2 regions of the Collinsella sp. CLA-ER-H7 genome follow, and region 1 is predicted to be linked to the other one. Evidence: riboswitches for the same ligand, from Rfam matches in the RefSeq annotation. Region 1 holds a riboswitch; the other holds the start of a gene.
The links. Region 1 has a riboswitch for thiamine pyrophosphate ahead of thiM (hydroxyethylthiazole kinase). Riboswitches for the same ligand answer to the same signal wherever they lie in the genome.
Positions count from the first base shown of each region.

Region 1 (4,295 bases):
TATGAGCGCTCCTATGGCCATCGTAAAATATGCGTTTATGACAGTTTGATATAGATGCTTCCTATATCAGTCTGGACTGCCATAAAGAGATTTGACCAGCGCGGAGCACAGCAGCCTAGATATGCTGACGAATCGCGTCGATATAGGCCTGCCCATAGCGCGTGAGCGTCGTGTTCTTACGCGTAATAATGCCAATCTCCATGTATTCGTCCACATCGAGCGGAATCGAGATGATGCCGGGGCCGTTGAGCTCGTGACTGATCACGCCCGAACACACCGTGTAACCGTTAAGGCCCATAGCCAGGTTGAACAGCGTCGCACGGTCGCGTACGCGGATATTCTTGCGACGCTCAAAGGTCGAGGTCAGCTCCTCGGAATAGTAAAACGAGTTGTAGCTGCCCTGCTCATAGGACAAAAACGGATAGTCCTCGAGATCCTCGAGTGTCACGCTGGCGTGGTCCGCCAGTGGATGGTCGGCACATACAAAGACATGCGGCGCGGCGCAGAAGAGCCCTTCGAACACAAGCTCGTTGGCCGCCAGCATGCGCTCGATGACCTCGCGATTGTGCTCCGACAGATACAGGATGCCGAGCTCGCTTTTCATATGCGCGACGTCCTCGATAATCTCGTGGGTCTGTTCCTCGCGCAGGGTAAAGTCGTAGCGCGCGGCATCGAACTCACGGATCACATCGACAAACGCATTAACGGCAAAGGAATAATGCTGGCAGCTCACACTAAAGTGCGGCACCTGCTCGGACGCGCCCTTGTACTTGCCTTCGAGCAGATCGGCCTGGTCGAGCACCTGTCGTGCGTAGCCCAAGAAGGTCTCGCCCTCCTCGGACACAATGACGCCCTTGTTGGTGCGCTCAAAGATGTGCACGCCCATCTCGTTTTCGAGATCGCGAATCGATGCGGTAATCGAAGGCTGCGACACAAAGAGCCGGCGCGAGGCCTCGGTGATGCTACCGCATTCGGCAACTTTGACGACATATCTGAGCTGCTGGAGCTTCATAGCCTTCTCCCTAGACGTTCATGATGCCAAGACCCGCCGCGTCCATCTGGCGCATAAACGGCGGCATCTCCCCCGTCGCGGCGCAGGCGGCAATCTGATGCAGAGCCCCGGCGACCGCATCATCTGCCGCGGCGCCGATATGCCAGCGCGCGGCAGCCGTGACGGCCTCATTGGCATTGGCGACTGCAACGGAGTTGGGAACGGCATCGATCATGGGCAGATCGTTATCGGAATCGCCAAATACGGCCACCTCGTCGGGCGTCAGGCCCAAGGCGCGCGCCAGCTCCAGCGCAGCGCAGCCCTTGTCCCAACCATCCGGAAGGATGTCGAACAGGCGCACTCGGTTGTTGGGAAACACAAGCGAGAGTTCCGGCACCTCAACGGCAACGCGCTCGCGTAGCTCCGCGAGCTCCTCACGCGAACGGGCACTCCAGATATTCGCCTTAAACACCGGCGCGCCATCGACGACGGGACGACACGGGGCCTCTTCGCCTTTGAGCCACGCATTGCCGCCCGACTCCATAGCGCGACGCACACGCTCGGGATTGCTCGTCACGCAATAGGCATCGTTGCCCCAAAAGTCATCGCCCAGGCTGTAGACTTTTAGAAATGTATCGTCGGTCTCTTGCTCCAGATAGTCAGCCAAACGCATCAGAGCATCGTTGTCGATTGCGCGCGAAGCGACTACTTCGCCGTCGACAAACATCACCTGGCCGTTACAGAACGCACCGGTCGAAAAACACTCGGAACGGTTTTTGAACATCCAGCCCATCGCGGACGGCTGACGACCCGAAACCGGCCCAAAGTGCAGACCCGCCGCCTGCATGGCATGAATACCCTCAATGGCGTAGTCGCTGGCGCCGTCATGCCCGGCTGGAATCAGTGTATCGTCCATATCGGTCAGCACAAGTTTAATCATAAGGCCCCCATTCGTATCGGTCCTACCTATTGTAACGACCTGCCAAAATAAACCTGTCCCTTTTTGGCAGGTGCGCTAGTATAGGGAACAACAGATTCGATGCGGGAGTGCCGGCGGTGCAAACCACAAGGCTGAGAGGGCATGGGGCCCAATCCTTTGAACCTGTCAGTTAATGCTGGCGTAGGGAGCATGCCGCCTTTACAGGGGCGCTGTCTATGCACAGCGCCCCTTTTCTATGCCAAGGAGGCATGTGCAGTGATTGATTCGGAACAGCTTAAGCAACATATGGTCAAGGCCGTAGAGGAAATTCGCGCCACCAATCCGATGGCCGGCTCCATCACCAACACGGTGACGATCGACTTTGTCGCCAACGCACAGCTCGCCGTGGGCGGATCGGCCGCCATGGTCTATCTGCCCGACGAGGGCGAAGCGCTCGTTGCCGGCGGCGGCGCCATCTATCTCAACATGGGCACGCTCTTCCCTATCTACGAGCAGACGATTCCCCGCGCGGCGAAGGCGGCACACGACGCCGGCAAGCCCTGGGTGCTCGATCCGGTGGGCCTGGGTATCGGCAGCCTGCGCACCCAGCTGGTAAACGAGCTCAAGCAGTACAAGCCCGCCATCGTGCGCGGCAACGCCTCCGAGATTATCGCGCTCGCCGGCCTGTGGGGTCTTGAGGGCGAGACGGCCGATCTGAGCCGCGTGCGCGGTGTCGATACCACCGACACGGTCGACGCCGCCCGTGGTGCCGCCGTGGAGCTCGCCCGCTACACCGGCGGCGCCGTAGTGGTCTCGGGCGAAGTCGACCTGATTACCGACGGCACGACCGTGGCCAAGTCCCACGGCGGCAGCCCGCTCATGTCCAAGATCACCGGCTGCGGCTGCTCGCAGGGCGGCGTGCTGGCCGTGTACGCCTGCGCCGCCGACCCGTTTACGGCAGCCGTCTGCGGCACCGCCGTCTACAACGTGGCCGGCACGCGTGCCGCCGCTGTCGCCGACGCCCCGGCAAGCTTTAAGGTCGCCTTTATCGATGAGCTCTACCGCGCGACCGCCCAGGACATCGCCGATAACCAACTCGAGCTCGAGGAGGCATAAGCCATGTCCGAGCCCGTAACCAATGCCGGCATGAACACGCTCGTCGCCGTGGCCATCGCCCCGTGCGGCACCGGCGACGAGCTGTCCGCCGAGGTCGCTGAGGTCGTGCGCGTCATACGCGAGAGCGGCCTTCCCAACCGCACCACCTCGATGTTCACCGAGATCGAGGGCGACTGGGACGAGGTCATGCAGGTCGTGCGCGACGCAACCTTTGTGTTGGCGAGCAAGGGCATCCGCACCGAAGTCGTGCTCAAAGCCGATATCCGGCCCGGATTTACCGACACCATGACCGGCAAGCTCGAGCGCATGGAAGCACAGATCAAGAAGCAGGAGGAAACACGATGAGCATCCGCGACAACCTTGATATCTCGGCCTATCTGGTACTCGGCCCCGAAAACACGCTCGGGCGCCCCGTGGGCGATGTGGTGGCCCAGGCGCTCGACGCCGGCTTTACCTGCATCCAGGTGCGCTCCAAGGTGGCAAGCGCCCGCGAGATCATTGCGCTGACCGGCGACGCCGCGCAGGCAATCGCTCAGGCCGGCAAGACCGGTCAGGTCGCCTTGCTGATCGACGACCGTCTGGACTGTGTGCTTGCCGCACGCGAGCAGGGTATTGCTGTCGACGGCGTGCACGTGGGCCAAAGCGATATTCCCGTCGAGGTCTGTCGCAAGTTGCTGGGCCCCGACGCCATCGTGGGCCTTTCGGCCCGTTGCGAGGAGATGCTCGAGTACGTCAAGACCGCCGACATGAGCCTAGTCGACTACCTGGGCATCGGCCCACTCCACGAGACCGAGACCAAGCGCGACTGCGGACGCGCGGCCGACGGCTCTATCATCACCAAGAGCTTTGAGGACCTGGCCGCACTCCACGCGGCAAGCCCCGTGCCCATCGTGGTGGGCGGCGGCGTCAAGACGGCCGACCTGCCGCAGCTCAAGGCCACCGGCGTCGACGGCTTCTTTGTGGTGAGTGCCGTCTGCAGCGCCGATGACCCCTACGCCGCGGCCAAGGAGCTCGTCGACACTTGGCAGCAGGCATAGGCATAAGCCGAGCAGCTGATCCGCAGCCTCACATCTTCAGCAATGGAAAGCGCATCCCAGTTTGGACCTCCATTCCGGGATGCGCTTTCCGCCGAGATGGCGGCAGCGGCCTCTACCCTGCCAGATATGTCTCCAGTGCCGGCAAGGTCGCCTCAGCATCGCGACGACCAATCTGATAGATGCGCTCGAGCTCATCGGGCTCCCGGCACAGCGACGGCACTTTCACCGATTC
Region 1 covers NZ_JBBNLT010000002.1:137,330-141,624, reverse strand. Annotated here, with positions in the region: gene AAAX75_RS02010 (LysR family transcriptional regulator) at 116-1,012, opposite strand; gene AAAX75_RS02005 (HAD family hydrolase) at 1,023-1,931, opposite strand; TPP riboswitch at 2,025-2,135, shown strand; gene thiM (hydroxyethylthiazole kinase) at 2,187-3,026, shown strand; gene AAAX75_RS01995 (thiamine-binding protein) at 3,030-3,371, shown strand; gene AAAX75_RS01990 (thiamine phosphate synthase) at 3,368-4,063, shown strand; gene AAAX75_RS01985 (patatin family protein) at 4,176-4,295, opposite strand, start outside.

Region 2 (4,295 bases), on a different contig from region 1:
CTCGAGCGAGCAGATGGCCAAGCCCGCCAAGGACGCCGTCGACGCCGAGATCCTCGACGTGATCGTAGGCGGCCGTCCCGTCAAGTTTGACGAGGACGACAAGGACGCTCCCAAGGAGCCCGTCAAGCAGATGTTCCTGGACATCCTCAAGGAGCAGTACGGCGTCGAGGAGGAGGACTTCCTCTCCGCCGAGATCGAGGTCGTGCCCGCCGGCCCCGCCCGCGACATGGGCCTCGACCGTTCCATGATTCTGGGCTATGGTCACGACGACCGCGTCTGCGCTTACCCCTCCATGCTCGCCCAGATCAATGTGGCCAATGTCGAGCGCACGAGCATCACGCTCATCGTCGACAAGGAGGAGATCGGCTCCGTGGGTGCCACCGGTATGACGAGCCGCTTCTTCGAGAACACCGTCGCCGAGATCATGACGCTCGCCGGCGAGGATAGCCCGCTGGCCCTGCGCCGCGCACTCGCCCGCAGCCGCATGCTCTCCTCCGACGTGTCCGCCGGCTTCGACCCGGGCTATGCCGGCAAGTTCGAGACCAAGAACGCCGCCTTTATGGGTCGCGGCCTGTGCTTTAACAAGTACACGGGCAGCCGCGGCAAGGGTGGCTCGAACGACGCCGACGCCGAATACGTGGCCCTCGTCCGCGACATCATGGACGAGGCAGGCGTGGACTTCCAGACCTGCGAGCTCGGCCGCGTCAACGCGGGCGGCGGCGGCACCATCGCCTACATCATGGCCAAGTACGGCATGAACGTCATCGACTCCGGCGTTGCCGTCCTGTCCATGCACGCCCTGTGGGAGGTCGCCAACAAGGCCGACATCTACGAGGCCTACCGCGGCTACAAGGCCTTCATCGAGCGAGCCTAACCAACCCTTCATCAGTTGCGGTGAAATACGGACTAAACTGGCCCATAAACGGCCAAAACAGACCGTATTCCACCGCAACTTCCTTTTTGGCAGAGGAGAGTTCATGCTGCAGGTCATCATTTCGCCCGCCAAGCAGATGCACGCGGCCCAAGATGCTTTTGAAGTCCTGGGCATCCCGCCCTTTGTGCGCGAGACGGCTCGCCTCCACCGCGCACTGCTAGATATCGAGCGGAATGAAGGCAGCGGCGGCCTGCAGGCGCTGTGGAACGTGAGTGACAAACTGCTGGGACCTTGCCTCAACACCCTGCATGAGTTCGGGCCCATCCTGAAAAGCGGCGATCTCGACAATCCCGCACTCGCCCGTCACCTCTCCCCTGCCATCATGTCCTATCACGGCATTCAGTACCAAAGCATGGCGCCCGAGGTGATGGATTCCGCGCAGCTCACATGGCTGCAAGACCATCTATGGATCCTCTCCGGCCTCTACGGGTGCGTTCGTCCCTTCCATGCCGTCAAACCGTATCGGTTGGAAATGGGCGCGAAGCTCGCCGTTGACGATGCCCGAGACCTCTACGCGTTTTGGAACGACAAGCTCGCGCGGGCTATCGCCCCGACAGGCTCAAACACCACGATCGTCAACCTCGCCAGCGTAGAGTATGCCAAAGCCGTTCTGCCCCACCTCGCGGGCGACGCCACGGCCGTCACATGCCTCTTTGGCGAGGGTGTCCGCAACGGGAAGCCCATCCAACGGTCGACCGCCAGCAAAAAGGCGCGCGGCTCCATGGTGCGGTGGATGGCAGAAAACAAGCTCGAGGATGCAAGCGAACTTACCGCATTCAACATCGGCTATCGGCACATCCCTGAGCTTTCAGACAAAAACACCCTGGTTTTCATGAACGCGCAGGCACTATAGGCCCGCCGTTTCCAAACACCCCGTTACTCCGCCAAGCCATCGGCCTTTGCAATCTCGCTCGTCGAGCCATCTTGGTAGGTAATCTTAACGTGCTCCACCTCGGATACCGCAGCGCCCGCCGGGGGCTCCAAGCGCCATTCCGTCAGCGCAATGTCCATGGTCGTGGGCACGTCCTCTTGATCTTTGAGCTTCACCGTCAGCGTTTTGAGCGTCGCATCAAACGTCACGCGTTCGATTTCTTCGCCCGGAATAGACCCGCCGCTCAGCTGCAGCTGCACAAACTCGTCGCGCGGATACCAATAGTCGCCCGGTGCGGCAACCGTGTTGCCACCAGAAACTTTCATGGTCATAATCGGCAGGCCCTCGTCGGCTTCAAACCCCCAGGTGGCGCCGCCAGGACCGCCGAACGTCCAAATACAAAAGGCAATCACCAGCACGGCAAGCACCGCAAAACCAATCGCAACAAGGCCATGGTGCGCACGGCTTTCCTCGGCCGATACGTCCCATTGCGTCTCTCGATATAGATGCTTGTCTTCCATGTTCGCCTCCCCACAGGCACGCTCGTTGGCCCAATCGTACCCATTCAGGCTATACTTGAGCCCATTACATAAACGGGGAGCTTGCAGTACAAGACGGCAGGCTGAGACTGGGCGCGCCCGCCCTGACCCGCAAACCTGATATGGGTAATGCCAACGAAGGGAGCCGTGCCAATGAGCACACAGACCGAGCCCAAGCTCGTCACGCAAATCGACTTCGCCCGTGCCGGGCAGATCACGCCGCAGATGAAGGAAGTCGCCGAGCGCGAGCATCGCGACCCCGAGTACATCCGCGAGCGCGTAGCCGACGGCCGTATCGCCATTCCCGCCAACATCGTGCACATCAAAAAAGGCATGCGCGCCTTTGGCGTCGGTGAAGGCCTGTCCACCAAGGTCAACGTGAACTTGGGCATCTCGGGCGACAAGGCCGATGCCGCCGAGGAATGGAAGAAGGTCAAGATCGCCGAGGACTACGGCGCCGACGCCATCATGGACCTCTCCAACTCGGGCAAGACGCGCCAGTTCCGCCAGCAGCTCATCGACGAGACGCCGCTCATGGTGGGCACCGTCCCCATGTACGACGCCATCGGCTACATGGAAAAGCCGCTGGTCAAGCTCACCAAGGACGACCTGTTCGAGGTCGTGCGCGCGCACGCCGAGGACGGCGTGGACTTTATGACCATCCACTGCGGCATCAACAAGTCGGTCACCAAGACTTTTAAGGAGACCGGCCGCCTGATGAACATCGTGAGCCGCGGCGGTTCACTGCTGTTTGGCTGGATGGAGGTCACCGGTAACGAGAACCCGTTCTATGAGTTCTACGACGAGTTGCTCGAGATTTGCCACGAGTACGACGTGACGATTTCGCTCGGCGACTCCTGCCGCCCGGGCTGCCTCTACGACTCCAACGACGCCACCGAGACCGCTGAGATGATCGAGCTGGGCAAGCTGTGCAAGCGCGCTTGGGCCGCCGGCGTCCAGGTCATGGTCGAGGGCCCGGGTCACATGGCGCTCGACGAGATCGCCGCCAACATGAAACTGCAGAAGCGCCTGTGCCACAACGCCCCGTTCTATGTGCTCGGACCGCTGGTGACCGATATCGGCGTGGGTTACGACCACATCACCGCCGCCATCGGCGGCGCCATCTCCGCCAGCTCCGGTGCCGACTTCCTGTGCTACGTGACACCGGCCGAGCACCTATGCCTGCCTAACGCCCAGGATGTGCTCGACGGCCTCATGGCCACCAAGATCGCCGCACACGCCGCCGACATCGCCAAAAAGGTGCCCCACGCCCGCGACATGGACGACAAGATGGGCCAGGCACGCCGCAAGCTCGACTGGGACGCCATGTGGAAGTGCGCGCTCGACCCGGTTACGGGCAAGAAGCGCTACGAGGAGTCCCCCGCCGCCACCGAGGGCACTTGCACCATGTGTGGCAAGATGTGCGCCGTCCGAACCGTCAACAAGATCTTCGAGGGCACCACGATCGACCTTGGCATGGAGGACTAGCCCTGTCGCCGCGGCCGCTTCTGGCGGCGAGCCGGTGCCTGTCAATTGTTGACGTGTGAACATTTGCTTGCATTTGCGTAAAGATTGCATCGCCCGCCCGGGTTCGACATAGAGTCGGCCCGGGCATCTTTATAATGCTGGCTTATAGACCCATTTGATTCCGACCGAACAAGGGAGCGAACATGGATCGCAGTAAGGTACCTGCCGTTCTATCCATCGCAGGATCCGATTCCAGCGGTGGCGCCGGCATTCAGGCCGACATCAAGACCATCACGGCGCACCGCCTGTATGCCGAGACGGCCATCACCGCCATCACCGCACAGAACACCCTGGGCGTCACCGCCGTGCAGAACATCTCCCCGGATATTGTCGCGGCGCAGATCGATGCCGTTTTTGACGATATCCGCCCCAACGCCGTCAAGATTGGCATGGTTTCCTCTGCCGAGATTATCGATGTTATCGC
Region 2 covers NZ_JBBNLT010000001.1:109,414-113,708, forward strand. Annotated here, with positions in the region: gene AAAX75_RS00475 (aminopeptidase) at 1-874, shown strand, start outside; gene AAAX75_RS00480 (YaaA family protein) at 978-1,787, shown strand; gene AAAX75_RS00485 (hypothetical protein) at 1,811-2,326, opposite strand; TPP riboswitch at 2,390-2,505, shown strand; gene thiC (phosphomethylpyrimidine synthase ThiC) at 2,498-3,832, shown strand; gene thiD (bifunctional hydroxymethylpyrimidine kinase/phosphomethylpyrimidine kinase) at 4,015-4,295, shown strand, end outside.
Region 2: it holds a riboswitch for thiamine pyrophosphate, as region 1 does, so the genes downstream of both, thiC (phosphomethylpyrimidine synthase ThiC) here and thiM (hydroxyethylthiazole kinase) in region 1, are expected to answer to the same signal.